3 regions of the Faecalibacterium sp. Marseille-P9312 genome follow, and region 2 is predicted to be linked to each of the others. Evidence: a T-box and tRNA genes for the amino acid it is inferred to sense, from the RefSeq annotation. Region 2 holds a T-box; the other regions hold tRNA genes.
What was found. A T-box is a leader RNA that pairs with one kind of tRNA and senses whether it is charged. The one in region 2 lies ahead of tyrS (tyrosine--tRNA ligase), so its partner is inferred to be a tRNA-Tyr.
Positions count from the first base shown of each region.

Region 1: it encodes a tRNA-Tyr, which carries the amino acid that the T-box ahead of tyrS (tyrosine--tRNA ligase) is inferred to sense. The anticodon was not compared.
Region 3: it encodes a tRNA-Tyr, which carries the amino acid that the T-box ahead of tyrS (tyrosine--tRNA ligase) is inferred to sense. The anticodon was not compared.

Region 1 is NZ_CABVEW010000013.1:16,596-24,705, reverse strand. Features, by position in the region: gene F3G95_RS10305 (metallophosphoesterase family protein) at 1-472, opposite strand, end outside; gene F3G95_RS10300 (D-alanyl-D-alanine carboxypeptidase) at 743-2,098, shown strand; tRNA gene F3G95_RS10295 (tRNA-Tyr) at 2,206-2,291, shown strand; gene F3G95_RS10290 (MATE family efflux transporter) at 2,354-2,797, opposite strand; gene F3G95_RS13980 (hypothetical protein) at 2,724-2,951, shown strand; gene F3G95_RS10285 (ABC transporter substrate-binding protein) at 3,072-4,100, opposite strand; gene F3G95_RS10280 (ATP-binding cassette domain-containing protein) at 4,130-4,882, opposite strand; gene F3G95_RS10275 (iron chelate uptake ABC transporter family permease subunit) at 4,887-5,855, opposite strand; gene F3G95_RS10270 (iron chelate uptake ABC transporter family permease subunit) at 5,852-6,823, opposite strand; gene F3G95_RS10265 (hypothetical protein) at 7,209-7,547, opposite strand; partial or broken gene F3G95_RS10260 (MATE family efflux transporter) at 7,736-8,110, shown strand, end outside.
Region 2 is NZ_CABVEW010000001.1:132,933-141,042, forward strand. Features, by position in the region: gene dxs (1-deoxy-D-xylulose-5-phosphate synthase) at 1-1,020, shown strand, start outside; gene F3G95_RS00685 (TlyA family RNA methyltransferase) at 1,017-1,820, shown strand; gene F3G95_RS00690 (NAD(+)/NADH kinase) at 1,853-2,704, shown strand; gene F3G95_RS00695 (arginine repressor) at 2,726-3,214, shown strand; gene recN (DNA repair protein RecN) at 3,231-4,898, shown strand; T-box leader at 4,951-5,199, shown strand; gene tyrS (tyrosine--tRNA ligase) at 5,263-6,483, shown strand; gene F3G95_RS00710 (ACT domain-containing protein) at 6,607-7,074, opposite strand; gene F3G95_RS00715 (CapA family protein) at 7,118-8,110, opposite strand, start outside.
Region 3 is NZ_CABVEW010000012.1:678-7,816, forward strand. Features, by position in the region: partial or broken gene F3G95_RS09685 (beta-methylgalactoside transporter) at 1-16, shown strand, start outside; gene F3G95_RS09690 (hypothetical protein) at 557-871, shown strand; gene F3G95_RS09695 (NCS2 family permease) at 1,370-2,740, opposite strand; cyclic di-GMP riboswitch class I at 3,049-3,142, shown strand; gene F3G95_RS09700 (Hpt domain-containing protein) at 3,224-3,511, shown strand; tRNA gene F3G95_RS09705 (tRNA-Tyr) at 3,613-3,698, shown strand; gene F3G95_RS09710 (DUF6061 family protein) at 3,851-4,102, shown strand; gene F3G95_RS09715 (plasmid recombination protein) at 4,091-5,245, opposite strand; gene F3G95_RS09720 (hypothetical protein) at 5,477-6,043, opposite strand; gene F3G95_RS09725 (DUF3658 domain-containing protein) at 6,086-6,832, opposite strand; gene F3G95_RS09730 (hypothetical protein) at 6,774-7,139, opposite strand, start outside.

The sequences.
Region 1 (8,110 bases), on a different contig from region 2:
TCAGCACATAATCTACCTGCCAGCCGTTCGCTTCCAGCGCGGCCTCGCAGCGGGCGTATTCCTCGTCCGAGGGCATCTCCTGCGGCCACCAGTTGACGTGGGCTTCCCGCTCTTCCTTGTCCGGGCTTTCCGCTCCGCCGAAGCAGAGGTACTTCTTCCCTTCCAGCTCCAGTACGCTGCCCCGGCAGACGTGGTACACATTGCCGCCCAGCGGCTGCACCAGCCCGCCGAACCGCTCCTCGGTGGGGTACTGTTCCAGCAGGTCATAGTTCTCGTGGCTGCCATCGAGGAAAAGGATAGTGTAAGGCCGCTTGCGCAGCCAGTCCAGATTCTTCTGCTCGGCCTTGCTGCCGTCCCACACAAAGCCGAAATCGCCCAGCACAACGACGAGATCGCCCTTGCCGGCCCGGCGCAGCTCCCCGTCTTTGAAGCGGTCCAGTTCGCCGTGGGTGTCGCCCGTAAGATATACCATCCTCTTCCTCCTTTTGCGGAGTGTGAAATCGCCCCAAAAGCCTTGTCACGCCCCGCCAAACCTGTTATTATAAAGTATGAGGCCCTCTTCTGAGCCTGTTTTTGTTCCGTAAGAACGGACAGCACATTTTGTCCGATACTCTATCGCAAGTCAAGAAATTCGTGCAACATGAAAACAGCATATTTGCGATATGCAATTCAACGCTGTTGCTGTTGCATTAAAAAGTTGAATTGCTATAATATATTATCGCTTTTTGAGGAAAATGTCCACATGAAACGTATCGTCACCCTATTTCTGAGCCTTGTCCTGCTGCTGAGCTGCCTGTGCGCGCCGGCTTCGGCCCTGTTCGACCCCAGCCTCTTTTACGAGGTGCAGGCCAGGAGCGCCTACATCGTCAACACCGACACCAACATCATCGTCTACGACAAGGACAGCTCCCGTCAGGTGCCTGCCGGGGGCCTGACCAAATATATGACCATCGCGCTGCTGCTGACGAATTACGCCGACCAGCTCGACAACACCTTCCAGATGCCCTTTGCCATCTCGGATTACGTCCACAACAGTGATAATGCCGATATGCGCTCCAATGAGACCTTCACCTACCGGGAAGCTGTCTACGCCATGCTTCTGCGCAACGCCAACGAGGCCGCGATGGGCCTTGCCTACAGCCTTTCGGGCGGCGACCTTGCAGGCTGGGTGAGCCAGATGAATACCCTCTCCCAGCGCATCGGCACCACCGGAAGCACCTGGACGGACGCCTGCGGCCTCGACAGCGGCAACGTGACCACCGCCGTGGATATGTACCTTATCCTGCGGTATCTGATGAGCTTCGACGCCTTCGTGGACATCTCGTCGGCCCCCGCCTTCACCATGCCCGCCAAGGAAAAGCACACCAAGAGTTTCGTGCTGCTGAACCAGAACGTCGCCCTCAACAAAACCAGCGGCGGCAGCTTCTACCGCAAGTCTATGCAGGGTGGTATGTGCGATGTGATGGCCTACAAAAACGACCACGGCGACCAGAGCTATGTTTCGTGGGCCAATCAGGACGGCTCCACCTATATCTTCTGCATCATGCAGAGTCCCGACACCTGTGACACCTACGGTTACGCCAACCGCCGCCCGGCTCTCTACGAAACGACCCGCCTCATCGACTGGGTGTTCCAGAGCTTTTCCATCCAGCCTGCGCTGGACACCGACCTTGCTCTGGCAGAGATCCCCGTGAAGTATTCCTCCGACACCGACACCCTCAAGCTCTACCCCGACAACAGCATGATGACCCTGCTGCCCTCTTCGGGCGACGGCACCGTGACTCAGAAATACTTCCATCTGCCCGACTATGTCTGCGCCCCCGTCCAGCAGGGCGATGTGGTCGGCACCGTGGAGCTGAAGCTGGCCGGCGAGACCATCGGCATGGTCAACCTCATCGCCGGGCAGGACGTGAGCCGGAGCAGCCTGCTCTACTCTTTTTCGAAGCTGCAGGAGTTCTTCGGCAGCCTCTACCTCAAGGTAGTGCTCGTCGTCAGCGCCATCTGCGCCATCATCTATGTGGCGTGGGTCCTGCTCAACTCCCCCCACACCCGCCATTCCTCCAAAAAAGTCCACCGCTATGGCCGTCCCCGCGACTGAGCCGTGCGGTCAGCTTCTTTTCTGAAAAAGCTGTAAAAAGCAGTTGACAAATACGCCCCCAAGTGGTAATATATACAGGCAGTCCGCGACTGCAAAGAACTGTATATGGGCGTGTTCCCGAGTGGCCAATGGGGACAGACTGTAAATCTGCTGCTTTTCAGCTTCGGTGGTTCGAATCCACCCGCGCCCACCAAAAACTCCAGTGTTGTAATGACACTGGAGTTTCTGTCGTATGTGGATCTTTCAGAGTGCGTCCTATTCGGGGCGCACCCTGTTTTTGTTTTGCCTTACTTTCCCTTGTTCCGCAGTTCTTTTTTCGTTGCCCACAGGCTGTAAGCGCAGGCGATCACCTCGGACACCCAAAACGCAAACCACGCTTTTTCGATGCCCATGGTGCGGATGAGAAGCCACAGGCAGGGCACCAGCACCACCAGCTGCCGCAGCGCACCGCCGATCATATTGACCACACCGTTGCCAAGACCGGAGGCAAAGTAGCCGCACAGAATCGTTGTGACCGCAAACAGGAAGGTCACCGAGATGATGCGCACGGCAGGCTTCCTCCGGCTTTTTCTGCCCCAGCTTCCGGGAGAGCAGGGCGTTCAGACCCACGGCGGTACCCACGCCAATGGCGATCATCAAAAACTGGATGGCATATACAAGAGAGGCGGCGGTCAGGGCCTTTTCCGACAGTCGTGCCACAAAAATGCTGTCCACGATGTTGTACAGCGATTGGATGAGCAGCGACAGCATCAGCGGTACCGCCATGGTGTACAGCAGGGGGCGGATGGGCATTTCTGCCAGTTTGTTTTTCGGGTTCATAGGTCCTCCTTTTCGGGCAAACAAAAAAGCGTGAAATCGTTGAGGGGGTAGCTTTCCCTCAGGATTTCACGCTTTGTAAGCCGACTTTTTGTATTCTTAACGAAAGGTATTATACCGGAGTTTTTTCAAAATTGCAAGAAGAATTTTGAAAAAATCACAGCAGTGCGTTTTCCAGATCGCTCAGCATTTCGCTCAGTGCCTGAATGCCGCCCTCTGCGGTGTACCAGACATTCGGGTGTGACAGATAAACGACGTGGCCGTTCTTGTAAGCATCCGTGCTCTTGACCAGCTCGTTTTCCAGGATTTCCTGCGCCAGCTGTGCGCCATCGGTGCCAATGGCTGCATCGCGGTCCATTGCGAAGATGTAGTCGGGGTTCTTGTCCACAATGAACTCGAAGGAGGCCTCGTTGCCGTGGGTCGAAGTGTCGATATTGGCATCTACGCCGATGTTCTCAAAGCCGATCTCCTTGCCGATGATGGAGCAGCGGCCATCGTTGCCCAGAACATTGAAGCTGCCGCTGGTGGTCATGCCGACGATGGCAGTCTTGCCCTCTGCAAAGGCTTTCAGGGCGTCGATGCGGCTGTCAAAGTCCGCCATCAGGCTTTCCACCTGATCTTCCAGACCAAAGATAGAAGCGATGGTCATGGCGTTTTCACGGGTGCTTTCCACAACGCCCTTTTCGGCGTCGGTCGAAAGGAAAACAACGGGTGCGATCTCGCACAGAGCATCATAGGCTTTGGACAGGCGTCCGCTGATAAAAATGATGTCCGGCTCGCAAGCCATGACTGCTTCCATATCGGCTTCCTTGATGTTGCCAAGGTTCGCAATGCTGTCATTGGTGACATAGCTCTGAAGATAGTCCAGAGAGGTGGATGCCGTGCCGACCACACGGTCGCCAACGCCCAGTTCATCCAGAATGTCCAGAGAAGCAAGGTCGAGGATGGCAATGCGCTGCGGGTCAAAGAGTACTTCCACATCTACCAGTTCCTTTGCACCGTTGAACGCCTTGATGGTCACAGATTCCGGTGCAGCTTCCGAAGAGGCTGCGGTTTCGCTGGATGCAGCCACAGAGGATGCCACGGAGCTTGCCGTGGAGGAGGAAGCGCCGCAGGCGGTAAGAACACCCGCTGCACTCACAGCGGCCATAGCGGTCAGAAACGAACGACGAGAAATTTTCTTCATAAGAATGCTCCTTTTAAAAAGTACTGAAATCAATAATATATCGACAAAGGCTTGCCTTCGATCTGCATGATCTCAAAGTCTACCTTGTAGATATCGGACAGGTTTTCTTTGGTGATCACTTCCTGCACGGTGCCAAACTTTGCGATTTTTCCATCCACGAAGGCGCAGATGTAGTCGGAATAAAACGCAGCATAGTTGATCTCGTGCAGAACAAGGATCACCGTTTTGCCCAGCTCATCGCACAGGCGGCGGACGATGCGCATGAGGTTGGTTGCATGGTAAATATCCAGATTGTTGGTCGGTTCATCCAGCAGGATATACTCGGTATCCTGCGCAATGACCATGGCAATATAGGCGCGCTGCCGCTGACCGCCGGACAGTTCATCGATGAACTGCTCCTCAAAATCGCCCAGTTCCATGTAGGCGATGGCACGGTCAATGACCTCGTTGTCCTCTTGGGTCAGCCGTCCGCCGGAGTACGGAAAGCGGCCAAATGCAACCAGCTCCCGGACGGTCAGCTTCATCTGGACATTGTTGGCTTGGGTCAGGATGGCGAGCCGCTTGCTCAGCTCCCGGCTTTTCCAGCGCGTGATCTCCGTCCCCTCAAAATCCACAAGACCGCTGTCCCGTGCGATCAGGCGGGACAACATTCCCATCACGGTGGATTTTCCTGCGCCGTTCGGGCCGATGAGGGAAAGGACTTTGCCTTTCGGAATCTCAAAACTCACGCCATCGACAACGGCTTTGCCATCGTAACGTTTGGTGATCTCTTTTACAAACATGGTGTTATGCCTTTCTCTGGGTGAGCAGCAGATAAAGGAAATACACGCCGCCGCCCACGGTGATGAACACGCTGACCGGAACCGAGTAAACGAACACCCGCTCCACCAGAAGCTGTCCGCCGATCAGAACGACCATACCAAACAAAACAGAGCCGGTAATGAGCTGGCTGTGCCGGTAAGTGCGCAGGAATTGCCGGGAAAGGTTGGCAATGATAAGTCCCAGAAATGCCAGCGGTCCGACCATAGCGGTGGCTGTTGCAATGTACAGTGTGACCCCCAGCAGCAGCCGGCGAATGCAGCGGTCATAATCTACGCCCAGATTGATGGCCTGATCTTTGCCCAGTGTCAGAACGTCCAGCAGCGCAAGCTCTTTCCGGAAGGCAAAGGCGACCAGCGCAAGAACCACAACGGACAGTACCAGAATCGCCGAATTGACATTGGAAAAGCTGGCGACCAGATCCGTCAGCAGCGTGTCGTACTCGTTGGGGTCCATCACACGGGTCAAGGTCGTCTGGATGCTGGAAAAGAACGAGGTCAGCACCGTGCCGATAAGCAGAACGTACAGAACATTGTGGTTCGTTTTCTGGAACAGATAGCTGTAGATCACGGTGGCAACAGCGCCCATAATGGCGAGGTCCACCGCAAAGGCGGCGTTGGCATTGACCGCCAGAAAGCTGCCCGAACCCGCCACAAAGAACACCGCCGTGTGGATCAGCGAATAAAGCTGATCCATGCCCAACAGGCAGGGCGTGACGATGGTGTTGTTGATGATGGACTGAAACACGATGGAAGCACTTCCAATGGCAAATGCCGTGATGAGCATGGCGATCAGCTTGGGTGTGCGGATGCGCATGGCGTAGGCAAATAATTTTGGGTTTTCAAAGTGGACCCCCACTGTCATATAGCCCGCGCAGGCCAGCAGAACAAGAAGCAGAAGGATCAGCAGGCGCAGATGATTTTTGTGCGTTTTCATGCTGCACCTCCGGTTTTCTTGGCAGCTTTGCTCAGCCGGACTGCCTTGCGCCCATGCCGAAGCCGATACAGCAGCAGCCCGACAAACAGGATACTGCCGATGACGCCAACGATCAGCTCGATGGGCAGCTCGTAGGGGTAGATCACAACCCGCCCGATCATATCGCAGACCAGCACGAACAATGCGCCAAACAGAGCGGTATCCACCAGCGTTCCGCGGATCTGGTCACCCTTGAACATTGCTACGATATTGGGTACGATAAGGCCGATGTAGGAGATCGAGCCGACCACAACAACAACGGATGCGGTGATCATGGCAGCAATGGTCAGGCCCATAAACAGCACCAGATCATACGGAACGCCGAGGTTCTGAGAAAAATCTTTTCCCATCCCCACGATATTGAAGTGGTTGGCAAATACAAATGCCAGCACCACCAGCGGTACCGTCAGCCAGACAAGCTCATACCGCCCACGAATGACGGTGGAAAAATGACCGACCAGCCAGCTGGAAAGAGCCTGTGTCATTTCATATTTGTAGGCAAGATAATTGGTAACGCCCATTACGATGTTGGAGAACATGATGCCGACCAGCGGGACCATGACAACGTCCTTGAACTGGATACGCTGGATGAACCAGACAAAGACCCATGTACCGAGAACGGCACAAACGAAGGAAAAGGCAGCACGTCCCCACAGGGTAGAACCCGGTGCAAACAGCAAAGCCAGCAGAATACCAAACTGCGCAGAAGAGATCGTTGCGCCTGTGGTGGGCGAAACAAACTTGTTCATGCAGAGCTGCTGCATGATAAGCCCCGCCACGCTCATGCCAATGCCTGTGCAGAGGATGGCAAGCAGACGCGGCAGGCGGGAGATCAGAAAGATCTCCCATGTTTTCACGCTGCCTGTAAGCAGGTCGGAAGGCCGGATGTCCAGCACCCCGACAAACAAAGAACAAACCGAAAGAATCATCAGCAGAACGCCGAGAAAAACGGTGGAACGATGATTACGAATGAAAAGCCCTCCTCAAGATTAGTGCGAACTAACTTTTGAAAATAAAAAGAGAACGCCTGCGTGTGAAGAAACTGGTCTTACGTGTTCACACACAGCGCGTTCTGCTGGAGGGATTATATCATAAGGCATCGATGGGTTTCAAGTGGCAAACTCTCACGAAGGTTTCACGAAACAAACCGCCCTGCTTTGTTGATTCCTACAAAGTTGCTCCGATTTATATATCGCTGCAAATTACAGCATTGCAGCGTCCTATTCTTATTATAAAAAACGCAAAAAATAAATGCAAAGGAGATCCTTCACAAAAAGAGCCCTTGCATTTATTGGTAAAAATCACCATGCAGCTTCAGTTCAGAACGCCCAGCAGCCGTTTGCCGGCTTCCTGCTGCGATTCCCCAAGGGATACCGCCAGTTCTTCCCGCAGGGCGCGCTCTACCATCTGGTAGAAATAGGTATCCATGGCGTTGATCTTCCGGCCACGGCTTTGCTGCTGGGCCTGCTTTTGCCCCAGCTCCTTGAACAGGGTCAGGTATTGGTAAAAATCGTTGGTGTGGAGCAGCGCCTGATAATGTTCTGCCAGCGCTGTCTGTACCCCCGCCGGGATAGGCAGCTTCTCCGCTTTGATGCGTGCAAGGTCGGCTTCCGCCTGCTGTGGCGGGGTCACCGGGCGCAGGGCATCTTCCACAAAGTTTGCCTCGTGCAATCTGCGCAGAATGCCCAGTACAATTCTTGTGCAAAACTGCCTTTGCAAATTCCAGACAGGCAGGCTATAATGATTTCGTACAACGAGTAGCACTCATGCGTAAAACCGGTTGCATGAGAGCTGCCCGTTGTTTTTGTTTGCCCCAAAATGGAAAGGTAAAGGTGAATCCCATGGAAAGTTCCAATCAATTCCTTGGCACGGAGCGCATCGGCAAGCTGATGCAGAAATACGCGATCCCGTGCATTATTTCGCTGTTGGTCGGCGCACTGTATAACATCGTAGACCAGATCTTTATTGCAAACGCCAGCTATCTTGGCTCTTATGGCAACGCCGCCAATACGGTCGTTTTCCCCCCTGACGGTGGTAGCGCTGGCAATCGCAGTCATGATCGGTGATGGCTGCTGCGCCTTCGTCAGCATCAGCCTTGGGCAGAACGAGGTCCCCAAGGCAAAGCGGAGCGTCGGCAATGCGGTGGTGATGTGTCTGGTCAGCAGCATTGTGCTGGCCGCGCTCTATCTGATTTTTGCGGACACCATTCTTGCCAT
Region 2 (8,110 bases):
GCTGAGTCGAACCCCGGCAATTACCATGGCGTTTCCAAGTTCGACCCGACCAGCATCCCTGACCCCGAGGTCGCTCCGGCAGAGTCGTTCTCGAGTGCCTTTGGCCGGACGCTCAGCGCCGCCGGAAACACCGACAAGACCCTCTGTGCCATTACTGCCGCCATGAAATACGGCACAGGTCTGCAGTTTTTCAGTCATGCCCATCCGGAGCGCTTCTTCGATGTCGGCATGGCCGAACAGCATGCCGTGACCTTTGCAGCCGGTCTGGCCAGCAAGGGGATGCTGCCGGTGGTCTGCATTTATTCGACCTTCCTGCAGCGCAGCTACGACCAGATCATCCATGACGTCAACCTTCTGCATGAAAATGTCGTCTTCGCGGTGGACCGTGCAGGTTTCGTCCCCGAAGACGGGGAGACACACCAGGGGATCTATGACCCCGCTTTTCTCAGCCAGACCGGAATGCCCATCTATTCGCCTTCAAACTACGAAGAACTGCGGCATTGGCTTCCCATCCTGCTGAGCCATGAGATGCAGGGTCCCCGGGCCATCCGTTACCCCCGCGGCGGAGAGAGCAAAACTCTGGCAAAATACAGCTGCTCAGGCAGGGAGTACGATAAACTCATTTTCACACCGGGTGCAAAAGCCGCACTGGTGAGCTACGCCGACGAGGTAGAAGATGTTCTTGCAGCGGCAGAGATGCTGGCCAAAGAGGGCATCCCCTGCGATGTTTATAAGCTGGTGCGCATCTTCCCGTTTGAGGAAGAACTGATCCATGACCTTTCTTCCTATCCCGTCGTTCTGATGGCCGAAGAGTGTGTGGCCTGCGGCGGCATCGGCGAACATCTTGCCCGCGCCCTGCAGGATGCTGGCTGGCAGGGCCGGTACATCCACCGTGCCGTGAGGGAGCTGTGTCTGCCTCATGCGACGGTGCCTCAAATCAAACAGGTGACCGGTCTGGATGCCGCACATCTGGCCGAGGCCGTGCGGGAAGCAGACCCGAAAGGAGAGAAAACACTTTGAAAATTCGTTTGGATCAATATCTGGTGCAGCACGGCATGATCCAGAGCCGTGAGCGCGCCAAAGCCCTCATCATGGCCGGTGTCGTTTTTGTCAACGAGCAGAAGGTGGACAAGGCTGGTGAGATGATAAAGGAAGACGCCAAGGTCGAGGTGCGAGGCCATGACATCGGCTATGTCAGCCGCGGCGGCCTCAAGCTGGAAAAGGCAATGCAGTGCTTTCCTCTGACGCCGAACGGCAAGGTCTGTATGGACATTGGTGCATCCACCGGCGGCTTTACCGATTGTATGCTGCAGAACGGCGCGGTCAAGGTCTATTCCGTGGACGTCGGTTACGGTCAGCTGGCATGGAGCCTGCGCACCGACGAGCGCGTCGTCAACATGGAGCGCACCAACATCCGCAATGTCACGCTGGACATGCTGGCAGAGCCTATCGAGTTTTTCAGCGTGGATGTGTCGTTTATCTCGCTGCATCATATCTTCCCGGTGGCGCAGGCCATCACGACGCCCGACGCAATGGGCGTCTGCCTCGTCAAGCCTCAGTTCGAGGCTGGCCGCGAGAAGGTGGGCAAAAACGGTGTCGTCCGCGACCCTGCCACCCACCGCGAAGTGCTCCACAATGCGATGGGCTATGCCGCTGCAAACGGTTTCGTCGTGCGCGGACTGGATTTCAGCCCCGTCAAAGGCCCTGAGGGCAACATCGAGTACCTGATGTTCGTCCAGAAGAGCGAACAGCCCGGTGTGCTGGATGATTCCGTCGCCGAGCAGGTCGTAGCGGCAAGCCACAGCTCTCTGGACAAGTAAATCTGCTGGGAGACGGAGGAATAAACCGCCCTATGACTGTTTACATTTCGCCAAACCCCGGAAAGGAACAGGCTGCCGACACTGCCCGCCGGGCAGCGCAGCTCCTGCTGATGCAGGAAGCTGTCGTCCTGATGCGGGATGACCTGAAAGAGTCCTGCTACGTGGAAGGTGTACAGTACCTTCCTTTGGAAGAATGCCTTCCGCGCACCGATGTCATCCTGACCATCGGCGGCGACGGTACCATCCTGCACGAGGCAAATTTTACGCTGCAATATCAAAAGCCCATCCTCGGCATTAACATCGGACGTTGCGGCTTCCTCGCCACCTGTGAGGTGGATGAAATGGAAGAAAAACTCGCCGCTCTGGTGCGGGGAGAGTATCTTCTGGACAGCCGGATGCTGCTCTATGTGCGGGTGCTGGGCGAGGATGGCTGGGAAGGCCATGCCCTCAACGATGTGGTCGTGACGAAAGGCCGTCTGCAGCAGGCCATCGACTTCAGCATCTACTGCGACGACATCCTTGTAGAGCATTACCGTGGTGACGGCGTCATCGTGGCGACCCCCACAGGCTCTACAGCCTATTCGCTGGCGGCCGGCGGGCCGATCTTGGACTCGCAGACCAAGGGCATCGTCGTCACGCCCATCTGTCCCCACAGTCTGACCAGCCCCGCAATGGTCTTTGCGCAGGAGCGCAAAATAAACATCTGTGTGGGGCAGGTCATCGACAACGAAGTGTTCCTGAGCTGCGACGGCGCAGCGGAATATCCGCTCAGTGCCGGCTCGACGGCGGAGATACGCCTCTCTGACCAGATCGTACAGCTCGTTACCTTCAGCAGGGCAGACCAGTTTCAGGCCATCGACCAGAAGCTGCGCAGCCGGAGATAATAACAAGAGGAGGCAAGGAATATGGGCCGAAACAATCCAGCTGAGGCAAAAGGCAAGACGGAACGTCAGCAGACGATCCTCCGCCTCATTCAGGAGCATCCCATCAGCCGACAGGAGGTACTTCTTGAGCATCTGCGCCAGGAGGGCTTCGAGGTGACACAGGCTACCATTTCCCGGGACATTCGGGAGCTGTGCCTCGTCAAAGCTGCCACCGCCGACGGCTATCGCTACGTTTCCAGCCATAACGAAAGCCTCAACCCCAAGATGCAGGGCCGGTTCGAGACGATATTCCACGAGTCGGTGCTGGGGGTGGATTTTGCCGGACATGTCGTGCTGGTGAAGTGCTACTCCGGCATGGCGAACGCTGCCTGTGAGGTGTTCGACGCCTTGAAATGGAAGAATGTCGTCGGTACGCTTTCCGGCGACGATACATTCCTTATCGTAGCCCGTTCGGAGCGGGATGCAAAGACCATCTGTTCGGAACTGACCCGTCATATCGGGCAGAAATAAACGCGGGAGTGAAACTATGCTGAGCAGCCTGCAAATCGAAAATGTTGCAGTTATCCAGAAAGCCAATGTCCACTTTGAGAAGGGGCTCAATGTCCTGACCGGTGAGACGGGCGCAGGCAAATCCATCCTTATCGACTCCATCAACGCCATTCTGGGCAACCGCACTTCCAAGGATCTCGTGCGCACCGGCGCGGCCAAGGCCGTCATCCGGGCGGCGTTCGAGGACGTGCCGCCTGCTGTTCTCGACAGCCTCGAAAAGGCAGGCTATGAGCGCTCGGAGGCCCTGCTGCTCAGCCGTGAGATCACCGCCGAGGGCAAGAGCACCTGCCGTATCAACGGGATGCCGGCCACTGCCGCCGTCCTGCGGGAGCTTTGCGGGGGGCTTATCAACATCAACGGTCAGCATGACTCCGTGGGCCTGCTGAACCCGGCCCGCCATGAGGGCATTCTGGATGCTTACGCCCAGAACAGTGCTGAATATCAGGCGTATTATGCTATCTACCGGGAACTGGTCGGCGTCAAAAAGACGCTGGACGCCATGATAACCGACGAGAACGAAAAGCAGCGCCGTATCGACCTGCTGAGCTATCAGGTGCAGGAGATCGACGATGCCGGCCTGACGGCAGGGGAGGAGCAGACGCTGGAAAGCCGCCGCAAAGTGCTGGCGAACGCTTCCATCATCCGGGACCGTATCGCACAGTGTTACGCGCTGCTCTCTGGCGGCGACGAGGCCCCGGGGGCTGTTGACCTTCTGGGCGAAGCCTCCAACGCTGTGGACGCAGCGGCACAGCTCGACGGAGAGCTGTCTGCCGGTGCGGGCCAGCTGCTCGACCTTTATTACACCGCAAAGGACGTCGCCGCAGACCTCATTGGCCGTCTGGATGCCTACGACACCAACGACGCAGAGCTGGACGAGATCGAGCAGCGCATCGACCTTATCTATAAGCTCCGTCGGAAGTACGGAGACACCGTAGAGGACATCCTTGCCTTTGGCGAACGGGCGCGGAAAGAACTTGAGATGATACAGTCCTCGCAGGAGAGGGTAGAGCACTTGCAGAAAGAGCAGCGCCGCCTTTACACCCTTGCGCGGGAAAAAGCCGAAGCCCTGACCCAGACCCGTCTGAAAGCTTTTGATGAGCTGAACAAGCGCATCTCTGGTACGCTGGACTTCCTGAATATGCCGGGCGTGCGGATGACGCTTCGCCATTCGCGTGGGCCGCTGGCCAGCCATGGACAGGACAGCATCGAGTTCTATATCTCCACAAACCCCGGCGAAGCCCCGAAGCCTCTGGCAAAGATCGCCTCGGGCGGTGAGTTGAGCCGTATTACCCTTGCCATTAAAAACGCAATGGCTGATAAGGATGCCGTGCCGACGGTCATCTATGACGAGATCGACAGCGGCGTATCGGGCAAAGCAGCCAGCCGTATCGGCGAGGTATTGCGTCAGAGCGCCGAGGGCCATCAGATCCTCTGCATCACTCATACCGCACAGATCGCTGCGCTGGCCGACTGCCATCTGCTCATTCAGAAAAATATCACGAACGAGCGTACCTATACTGAGATACACCCGCTGGACGAGAATGGCCGTGTAGAGGCGCTGGCCCGCCTCATCTCCGGCGACCATGTCACAGAGCTTTCGCTGGCCAATGCCCGGGAAATGCTGGGCCGGAACGCAGAAAAATAAGAAAAAGCCAGCGCTTGACATTCCGGCAGGGATGTGCTAAACTGAATCTCGTTGAAAGGCGAAGATGGGAACCGAGTACCCTGATGCGCTCTGCCCAGAGAGGCCCCGGCTGGTGAAAGGGGCTGCAGAGACGCAGGCGAAATACGTCCCTGAGCCGCAGGCTGAACGAATAGTAGGCTGTGCCGCGTGCGAGCGTTACAAACGCAGGAGTGTCACTCTACTCTGGGGTGCGCACTCGTGAGGCCGTCTCTGTGAAGAGGCGGCAAACAGAGGTGGTACCGCGAATTTTATCGCCCTCTGCCAAATTTATTTTGGCAGGGGGCGTTTTATTTTCCCTCTGCCCGACAAACAGGAGGAAATTTTTATGACTCTGTACGAAGAACTCAAGGCCCGCGGCCTCGTGGCTCAGATCACCGATGACGAGATCATCGACCTCATCAACAACGGCAAGGCCACCTTCTACATCGGCTTTGACTGCACCGCCGACAGCCTGACTGCCGGCCACTTCATGGCCCTGACCCTGATGAAGCGTCTGCAGATGGCAGGCAACAAGCCCATCGCCCTCATCGGCGGCGGCACCACCATGATCGGCGACCCCTCTGGCCGCACCGATATGCGCAAGATGCTGACCAAGGAGGACATCGCCCACAACGCCGCCTGCTTCAAGAAGCAGATGGAGAAGTTCATCGACTTCTCCGACGGCAAGGCTCTGATGCTGAACAACGCCGACTGGCTGCTGAACCTGAACTACGTCGAGCTGCTGCGCGACGTGGGTGCCTGCTTCTCCGTCAACAACATGCTGCGCGCCAAGTGCTATGAGCAGCGCATGGAGAAGGGCCTGTCCTTCCTCGAGTTCAACTACATGATCATGCAGAGCTACGACTTCTACTACATGTTCCAGCATTACGGCTGCAACATGCAGTTCGGCGGCGATGACCAGTGGAGCAATATGCTGGGCGGCACCGAGCTTATCCGCCGCAAGCTGGGCAAGGATGCTTATGCTATGACCATCACCCTGCTGACCGACTCTCAGGGCAAGAAGATGGGCAAGACCGCCGGCAACGCCGTCTGGCTCGACCCCAACAAGACCAGCCCCTTCGAGTTCTATCAGTACTGGCGCAACGTCGGCGATTCGGATGTCATGAAGTGCATCCGTATGCTGACCTTCCTGCCGCTGGAGCAGATCGACGAGATGAGCACCTGGAAGGACCAGCGCCTCAACGAGGCCAAGGAGATCCTCGCCTTCGAGCTGACCAAGATGGTCCACGGCGAAGAGGAGGCCGCCAAGGCCCAGAATGCAGCCCGCGCCCTGTTCAGCGGTGCTGCCGGTGATGCTGAGCATATGCCCAACACTCAGCTGACCGAGGCTGACCTGACCGACGGCTCCATCGGCATCCTGACCCTGATGGTCAAGGCTGGTCTGGCTGCTTCCAACGGTGAGGCCCGCCGTCTCGTCGTGCAGGGCGGTGTTCTGGTGGACGGTGAGAAGGTCGCTGCTCCCACGGTCAGCTTCACTGCTGAGCAGCTGTCCAAGGGCATCGTCATCAAGAAAGGCAAGAAGGTCTACCACAAGGTGAGCCTGTAAATCTTCTGATAAAATAAAAAGACCCGGCTGGTTCCTCTCCGCAGAGGGGAGACCCGCCGGGTCTTTTGCTGCAACAGCACCCATGCCTGTTTTATCAGACACGGGTGCTGCTTAATATCGTTATTACAGCTCGTAAGCCTTTTTCAGGGCCTCATAGGCTGCGTCCTCGTTCTCCGAACGGACCAGAAGGGAAATGTCCAAATCGCTGGTGGTGATGAGCAGAACTTCGATGCCTGCCATTGCCAGAGCATTCAGGGCGCGGGCGGCGACGCCGCAGCTGGTGACCATCTCCTCACCGAAGAGATTCAGCTTGGAGTAGCCCACGCTGATGAGGGGAGAAGCCTTGGCGTCCTTGTCCAGATTTGCCGCAGAGATGGCCTTCATGACCAGCGGCAGGTCGCTGCTGGATGCCGTGAAGCTGAAGTCCATGCTGGTGCCGTGGGGAGCGCTCTGGCTGATCATATCCACCACGACGCCAGTGTCGGCGAAGATCTGCAGATAACGTGCCATCGTGTTGCCCTTGAACTCGGCATCCTGCACACTGATCATCATCAGGCTCGGCTCAATATTGATTTTGGATACACCGTACATAGTAAACACTCCATTCTGCCCATCGGGCATTCTGATACAAGCTTTATGCAAGCTCCAAAAATTCGCTGTTGATGTAGGTCTGTGCCGTCTGGCGGATGTAATCGTACCCAAAAGAAGGATACGCGGCGCGGACGCCATGGGCCTGTGCAAGCTCCGGCGTGTAATCCCGGAACAGATACGTGCGGACATTAGACTTTCCGGCGTCATAGTGGGTCACGGTCACATGGAGCTTCGGGCCGCGCACTGCGCAATGGACGCTGCCGTCCGGCTCGGTGGTCTGCTCCAGCTCCAACGTCAGAATCGCGCCGATGAGCTGGTCAGGCTTGCTTTGGGTACTCAGGAAATTTCCCAGCGAATAGGCCACAAATACGTTCCGTCCATCGGCTGCGGTGCGCCATTCGGCGTCCTGCAGGACGTGCGGGTGGGTTCCGATGATCACATCTGCGCCCCAGTCGGCCAGAGACTGAGCTAAGGTGCGCTGCGCCTGTGTGATGTTGTGGCTGTCCTCGACGCCCCAGTGTACGCCGACTACCACAAAATCGGCCTCCTGCCGGGCCGCCCGCACCTGCTGTTCCATGACATCCTGCTGGCTGGTGTAGATGATGTTTGCGGTCATCTTGCTGTTCCGGGGGATGCCGTTGGTGTGCTCGGTGTAGGAAAGGTACGCGATCTTTACGCCGTCTACTGTCTGGATGGGGATGCGGCCATAGTCTGCCTCGCCCTTCCACAGGCCGGTGGTGATCACATCCTCGGGCATCGTCTCCCAGAATCGGAGGGTGGCGGCAATGCCCGCAGCTCCCTTATCGTAGGTGTGATTGTTCGAGAGACTGAACACCCGGAAGCCTGCCCGGTAAAGCGCTTCGGCGCACTCGCCGGGGGTCGAGAAGCAGGGATAGGTAGAGGGCGCAAGCTCTTTGCTGCAGAGTGTCTCCTGATTGATCCAGTTGATGTCCTGCTGTGCATAGAAATCGAGCAGATTCCTATAGCAGTAATCGAAGCTGTATCCTTCGCCCTCTGCAGCCCGCCGGGCGGCCTG
Region 3 (7,139 bases), on a different contig from region 2:
CCTCGCAAAGAAGTAATTTCCCCAAGAGAGCGCCTATCGGGCCGTCCACTCGTTGCAGTGGGCGGCCCACTTTGTTATAATAAGAGCAGCCCTCTCAGTCTGCTTCGCAGACAGCTCTCCCAGAGGGAGAGCCATTGGCAAGCCGGGAAACTTTGAGCTGACCGCTGAAGGTCTGATAGGACGCAAAAGGGAGGGCCTTGCCACAGAGGGCAGATACTTCTGGACAAATCTATTTTGTCGATCTGCTGTGAATCCAGACAGCGGAGCACTACCGTTTCCGAGACATCGTGCTTTGCTCGTCCAGTGGAAGCCTGACCGACACGCCAGAGGCTCCCCCTTTGGGGGAGCTGGCGAACGAAGTGAGACTGAGAGGGCAAGGATGCTGCCAGAGAAACATAAGCATGGCGATAACATGGTTTTTGACAAGGAGCCAGTGTATCGCTGTAGGGAGGCTCTGTCGCACCGAGCTTGCCCTCTCAGGCGCTCACGCGCCAGCTCTCCCAAAGGGAGAGCCTTCCCGAAAAGGAAAACTTCATCTAAAAACAGGAGAAACACTATGACCGAAAAAGAACAAACCGCCCGCGAGGCGGAGCTGGCCCGGCGGGAAGCTGCTCTGGCAGCTCGTGAAGCTCAGCTGGAACAGGAGCAGGCCAAGTTCGAAGCAGCCCGTGCAGAGGCTCCGAAGGGCCGCAAAACGCTCCTCAACAACAATGACCCCGATTTCGTCAACCCGAAAGAGAAGCTCTACGATAAATTCCCGCTGACGGTCCACCAGATGGACATCATCATCGGGGTGCTGTTCGCCCTCATCGTCCTGTTTCTGGTGCTGGGCTTCACCCACACCAGCTTTTTCGGGCTGTTCGGCGGCTAAGATGCGGAATACCACACCGGCAAGGTGAAGCACCACACGGAAGAAACGCCCGAAAAGGAGAGCATCCACTACGACAATGCGGCCATCCCCGAGGTGCATCTGCATCATAAAAAGTAGGCGGCTGCTTGACAATGTGCAGGGAATGACGTATACTGAACTTGCGAGAACGCGGTAAGTAAAATCCATTCATACTTACAAGCAAAAGAGAGAAGCCCTCCGGTAGTAGTGATACCGAAGGGCTTCTGCTTTTAGTGCTTGGGCTTCTTGCGAGAGAACTCTACCATGTAGTCGAGCAGCTTACAAACACAATGGTCTGTGATTCCTGCGAGGACTGCGACGATAAACGCGGTAATCCCGTCCATACTTACACCTCCTTCCGTATTAAGCGGACGGAGAAGAAACCGTAAGCACAAGCTGAGTATATCATATATTTCGACAGAGTACAACGAAAAAGGCCCTTCGCCAGACGGCGAAGGGCCTTTGCTTTGCAGTGATTTTTTACAGCAGGACGTACTTCAGGATGAAGAGAACGGTCAGCACATACATGAGGGGGCTGATCTTCTTCTCCTTGGCCTTGCCGGTGACCACATTGACGATGGTCCAGGAGATGACGCCGATGGCGATGCCCTCAGAGATGCTGTAGGCAGTGGGCATAGCCAGGATGGTCAGGAAGGCGGGAATGCCCTCGCTGGGGTCGGAAAAGTCGATCTTGATGGCAGAACCCATCATGTAGAAGCCCACGATGATGAGGGCCGGAGCCGTTGCAAAGGAAGGAATGGTCAGGAACAGGGGGCTGAATACCACGGCCAGCAGGAAGAGGATACCGGTGGTCATGGAGGTCAGGCCGGTGCGGCCGCCCTCGGTGACGCCGGAAGCGCTCTCGACGAAGGTGGTGGTGGTGGAAGTACCCAGCACAGCGCCGGCGCAGGTGGCGATGGAGTCGGCCATCAGAGCGCCCTTGATGCGGGGAAGCTTGCCCTCCTCGTCCAGCATATCGGCCTTGGAAGCAACACCGATGAGGGTGCCAAGGGTGTCGAACAGGTCAACGAAGAGGAAAGAGAACATGACGGCGAAGAAGTTCAGGATGCCCACGCCGGAGAAATCGGTCTTGAACACCTGACCAAAGGTCTTGCCCAGAGCGGAGAAGTCGAAGCTGACGAAGCTGGTGGGGATGACGGAGTACATACCGGCGTCGGGGTTCGGCACATAGATGCCGGTCAGCTCGCAGACGATGCCCAGCACCCAGGTGATGAGGATGCCGTAGAGGATGCCGCCCTTGACCTTCTTCACCAGCAGGATGGCGGTGATGGCCACGCCCAGCAGTGCGAGGATGGCGCCCACGCCCACAGAGGAGAAGGTCTCGCCCTTGAAGTGCTGGTAGGTGACGAGGGTGGAGTCGCTGTTGACGATGAGCTTTGCGTTCTGCAGGCCGACAAAGGCAACGAACAGGCCGATGCCCACGCTGACTGCGCTCTTGAGGGTCATGGGGATGGCGTTGAAGATGCCCTCACGGACGTTGGTCAGGCTCAGCACGATGAAGATGATGCCCTCGACAAAGACGGCCATCAGGGCCAGCTGCCAGCTGTAGCCCATCGTGAGGACGACGGTATAGGCAAAGTAGGCGTTCAGGCCCATGCCGGGAGCCAGCGCGAAGGGGTAGTTGGCCAGCAGAGCCATCAGGGCAGTGCCGACGAAGGATGCCAGAGAGGTGGCGATCAGGACGGCATTTGCATCCATGCCGGAAGCGGAAAGGATGCTGGGGTTGACCGCAAGGATGTAGGCCATCGTCATGAAGGTGGTGATGCCTGCCATGACCTCGGTCTTGACGTCGGTGTGGTTTTCTTTCAGGTGAAAGATTTTTTCGAACATGAAAGTTCCTCCTGTTTGTGTGTGAAACTCCCGCCGCCCGCAAGCGGCCGGGAAAGAACAAAGACTATTGTAGCACTCCCGCCGGATGCTTGTCCACCGAAAAAATACAAAAAATTCATAATTCTGCAAAATTTGACGAATGAGTATGACTTTTAAGAGGGGGCTTTTGTGAAGCGTGCATGAAAATATCGATCATTGTATTGACAAAACGCGAAACGAGTTGACATTAAAAAATGTCGGTGCTATACTATAAAAACAGAGGCTGGTCCAATGGAACATTGTGCTTCCGAAATGGACTCTGAAAACAGAATCGTTGTTGGCAAACCTGATGTGAGTCAGGGACGCAAAGCCAGGAGCTTTCTGCTTTATTTCCTGCAAGCAGAAGGTAGTTCGGCTGCAATAGTTTTCCCCGCGAGGGGGTGGCTATTGCAGTCTTTTTTTTGTGTCTATGGCTTTTTCGGGCGATTGAAGGAAAGGAAAAGAATGACAGTTAAGGAATGTTACAGCCAGATGAACGGAGACTATAACAATGTCCTGAGCCGTTTTTACGATGAGGCAATGATAAAGCGCCTGCTGGGCAGGTTTATCGACGACACCAGCTTTCGTGCGCTGGAACAGGCGATGGCCGAGGGCGACGTGCAGGCGGCGTTCAATGCGGCGCATACCCTCCCGGGCTTTTTATACATTATAGCAGTTTGCGTTTTTAATGCACAAGCAACATCCGCAAACTGCATATCGCAAAGATGCCGTTTTGACCGGCACTATTTTTGAAAATTGCGATAAAAGAAAAAGAAATGAAAAAAGAGGTTGACAAATCCAGAAACCTATGATAAACTAAGCAAGTCGTCCGGCAACGGACACGAAAAGAATATGGGCGTGTTCCCGAGTGGCCAATGGGGACAGACTGTAAATCTGCTGCTTTTCAGCTTCGGTGGTTCGAATCCACCCGCGCCCACCAAACAAGAAAAATCCGAACCTGTTTCCGATTGGAGAAGGGTTCGGATTTTTCGTTTTCTTCGGGTTTGAAAATGAAGGCTCCCGTGGACGACGCAAAACTCCGATACCTTGTCATAGACCGTAAGCCACTAACAAGATTTGGAGGGTATGATTATGAAGTACGATGCAAGGGCTTGCCATTTCAACATGGATACCGGGTGCGTGGAACTGCTACTCCGGGATGGGAGAAAAATTTCCATTGACGGCACCGGGGTCGAGGATGCGCTGGACGTGACTATGGCACAGCAGACGGAACTGGACTACCTCATCTACAATGATCCGCTGGGCTATGCAGATTTGATTCTGAACGGTGACCCGGAGGAATATTTGAAGAATGTGGCCGGGAGCCATAGGTTAGAAGATTAAGGACAAAAAAATAAAGTGTTCTTCCAGAAAGTCTAGCATCCGACCGATACCGTCCGTCAGACGCTCGGTGAAGCCGCGTTCCTCATGCAGCTCAGATTGCAGATAATAATTCTCGTCCCGCAGCCTACGGTTTTCCTGTTCAAGCCGCTGCTGCCGCTGTGCTTCTTCCAGCCGCTTTTGCATGGACGGCACTTGCGACCGCAGACGGGTGTTTTCCGCTGTCAACTCTTTTACCTTTTGCCGATCCGTCACGCTGCGCAGCGCCATTTTCTTTAATTGCTCGACTTGATCCACCGTCACGCCCTTTACTGCCCCTGTGAGCGTCTTTTCTGGCTGAATATCCTTCATGGATACATTTACCCTGTCTGCCTCCTTTAAGAGCCGTACAGTGCCTTTCAGAGCGTCTCGTTGCCGTTCCAGCTCGGCAACTTCCTGCTCAACTGCCGCTGTCTGCTGCTGCACCGCTTCCAGTCTCGCCGCCGCTTCCTTGAACTGCGGTAAGTCCATGTGTGGTCTGTTCGTGCCGAGAGAGATAATTTCAAAATCGTGCCGCTGGGCAATCTCCGTCAGAGCTTCTTTCTCTCGCTCCATCCACGCCGCCCATTCAGTCTGCTTTCTGCCGACACCAACAAACCCCTGCTGCTTCAACGCCTGTTTCATGGATACCCTGGTCGCAAGTCCTCTGGACTGCTCCGTTGCCACAGGGATAAAATCGACATGGAGATGGGGCGTTGCCTCGTCCATGTGCAGCACCATATTGAACACCCGCAGATGGGGGTTGCGTTCTGCAAAGGAATCCGCAAAATCTTTCAGAGCTGCCGCAGCCCGTTCTCCATCCGGCGTACCGCACCCACAGTCGCTCATGTTGCCGATCTGGAAGATCGCTTCATGGAACAGCTTTTCCTGTTTGCTCTGCCGGATATGCTCATAGTAGTCCGGTATCTTATCTCTCGTTTTGGTTTTCTTTGCGTTGTAGGCTGTGAGAGCTTCATCAAAAACCATGTGGTAGACCTGCTTCAGATCCTCGTTGCAAAAAGTGATATTCTGCTCCGTTCGGCTCTGGTCTACATTCGCCGCAGAGAAGCTACGGTTGTTGTGCCGGATGCTTCCCGCACCTGTCATGCCCGAAATCGTAACTCCCATAAAATCGCCCCCTTTCCGCTTAATCTTCCGTTCTCTATTTTATCATAAACTTCCGCTAAAAACAACCTCTTTGTTACTTTCTGGTGAGAAAGTAACGCAAAAGCACTTTCACACCGCCGCCCCCTTTTGTGCCCGGCAGTGTGAAAGTGCTTTGCGCGCTCCCGCGGGGAGAAAGGGGCCAATTGCTATTATGCTACAACTGGCCCCTTTCACTAAAGTTAAATGTTAATTTTACGGAACAATGCCAGTAACCGTTCTCGATACAACACCACCAGAAATCTCGCCAGTAGCATCTACATCAATGTTAAAATCTGCGCTTATCGTAGTTCCAGAAGCAAAAGTTTTTCCTGTATATTTAAGACAGGTTAAGGTGTACTTAGGGATACCAAAATCATCCTGATAGTTGACGGAAATAGTCTTAGTCTTTGAGTAAGACCCTGTTGTCTTATACTTCCATACAATAGATCCTGTTATTTTTTGTAACAAGGTTGTTCGGCACTGCGCTATAATGGAAAAGTACAACTCATCAACATAGTGAATATTAGTAGTCACATTAACTGTTGCAATAGCTCGATTTCCTTGAACAGTATATGGGATTCCGCATTCTTCAAGTTCAGACTTCATCTCATCAAGTTCATCCAAACTCAAAGAAACTGGGATCTCAAATGTTTCTGAAGCTATAATACCTTGCTCTGCACTCATAGCCACATCTTCATCAGACGCCGCAAATGCCGTCATAGAAAGAGAGCACAACATTACAACCGCCAAGAACAGAGAAACAAGTCTTTTTCTTATCATACTGAAATCTCCTTTTTTGATTATTTTTTAGGGAAAGTCAACTCAAAGCAAACTCAAAACATTGGAAACCCTCCATTCTATATATCTGGGGTTTAACCCAAAACCGTACTTACGCCTTAGCGACAATTGAATATCTGGCAAAATATCTGCCAGCACTATGTTCCCTTTTTGGGGGAGAACACAGCTAATATCTGTATCAAAATAGTCATCTTGAACATTCACAACTTTATTTTTATAAAAAATTCTTAAGTTACTCTGATTTTGTATGATTAGACTCCACTCATCAGAAATAGCTTCGATCTGAGCAGCAGATAACATAACGCAATCTTTTTTCAGCGAATCGGCTATCTCTCCTGGGGAGAAATCACTATAACTAATAATACCTTGCAATTGCGGTCTACTAACGTAAATAGTAATCGCTACATCTCGAAAAAAAGTTATTGCTGCAAACAAACCACAAATTTCAGCAGGGCAAAAGCTATATAAAATAGTCAACGGGTGTTCAGCTAAAGAATTTTTCGCAAGCGACACATCACTAAAATCTGCCCAATTTATATACTGTAGCATATCACCATCTGTTACAGCAAAAATCGAAAAATCTTTTGAACAATAATACACCCTCTGAATTCCTCCTGCTTTTAATGAATTAAATAAATTTCTATCAAAAACAAGATAATTCATAGCATCTATTTTTTTCATTATGCAACCACTTTCTCCATCTTTATATCTCCTAACTGTCTTCGCCAAAAAACAACCGACTAAACCACCCTCTTTTTTGAGGTTTATCATCCACCACTTCTCGCATTTCCCCACCAGAAGTCAACCTCTGTTGAAGTGTTCCCGCATGAAGTGCCTGAGCTACCTGTGCGGTCTGTTGCGCCGCCACCAATGCCGAGCTGACATCTGCCAGTCTTGCGTTCAGTTCCTCGATCTGCTTATCCTTTACTTCAAGCTGCTCATTTTTACGGTCTAATTCCCTTTGCAACATGGAAATCAACACATCTTCCGAGGTTTCGCAACTTGCTTTCGCCGGTTGCGAAACTTGGTTTCGCCCATCACCTAAATAATGCTGATATATAGCGGTTTTTTTGGCTTT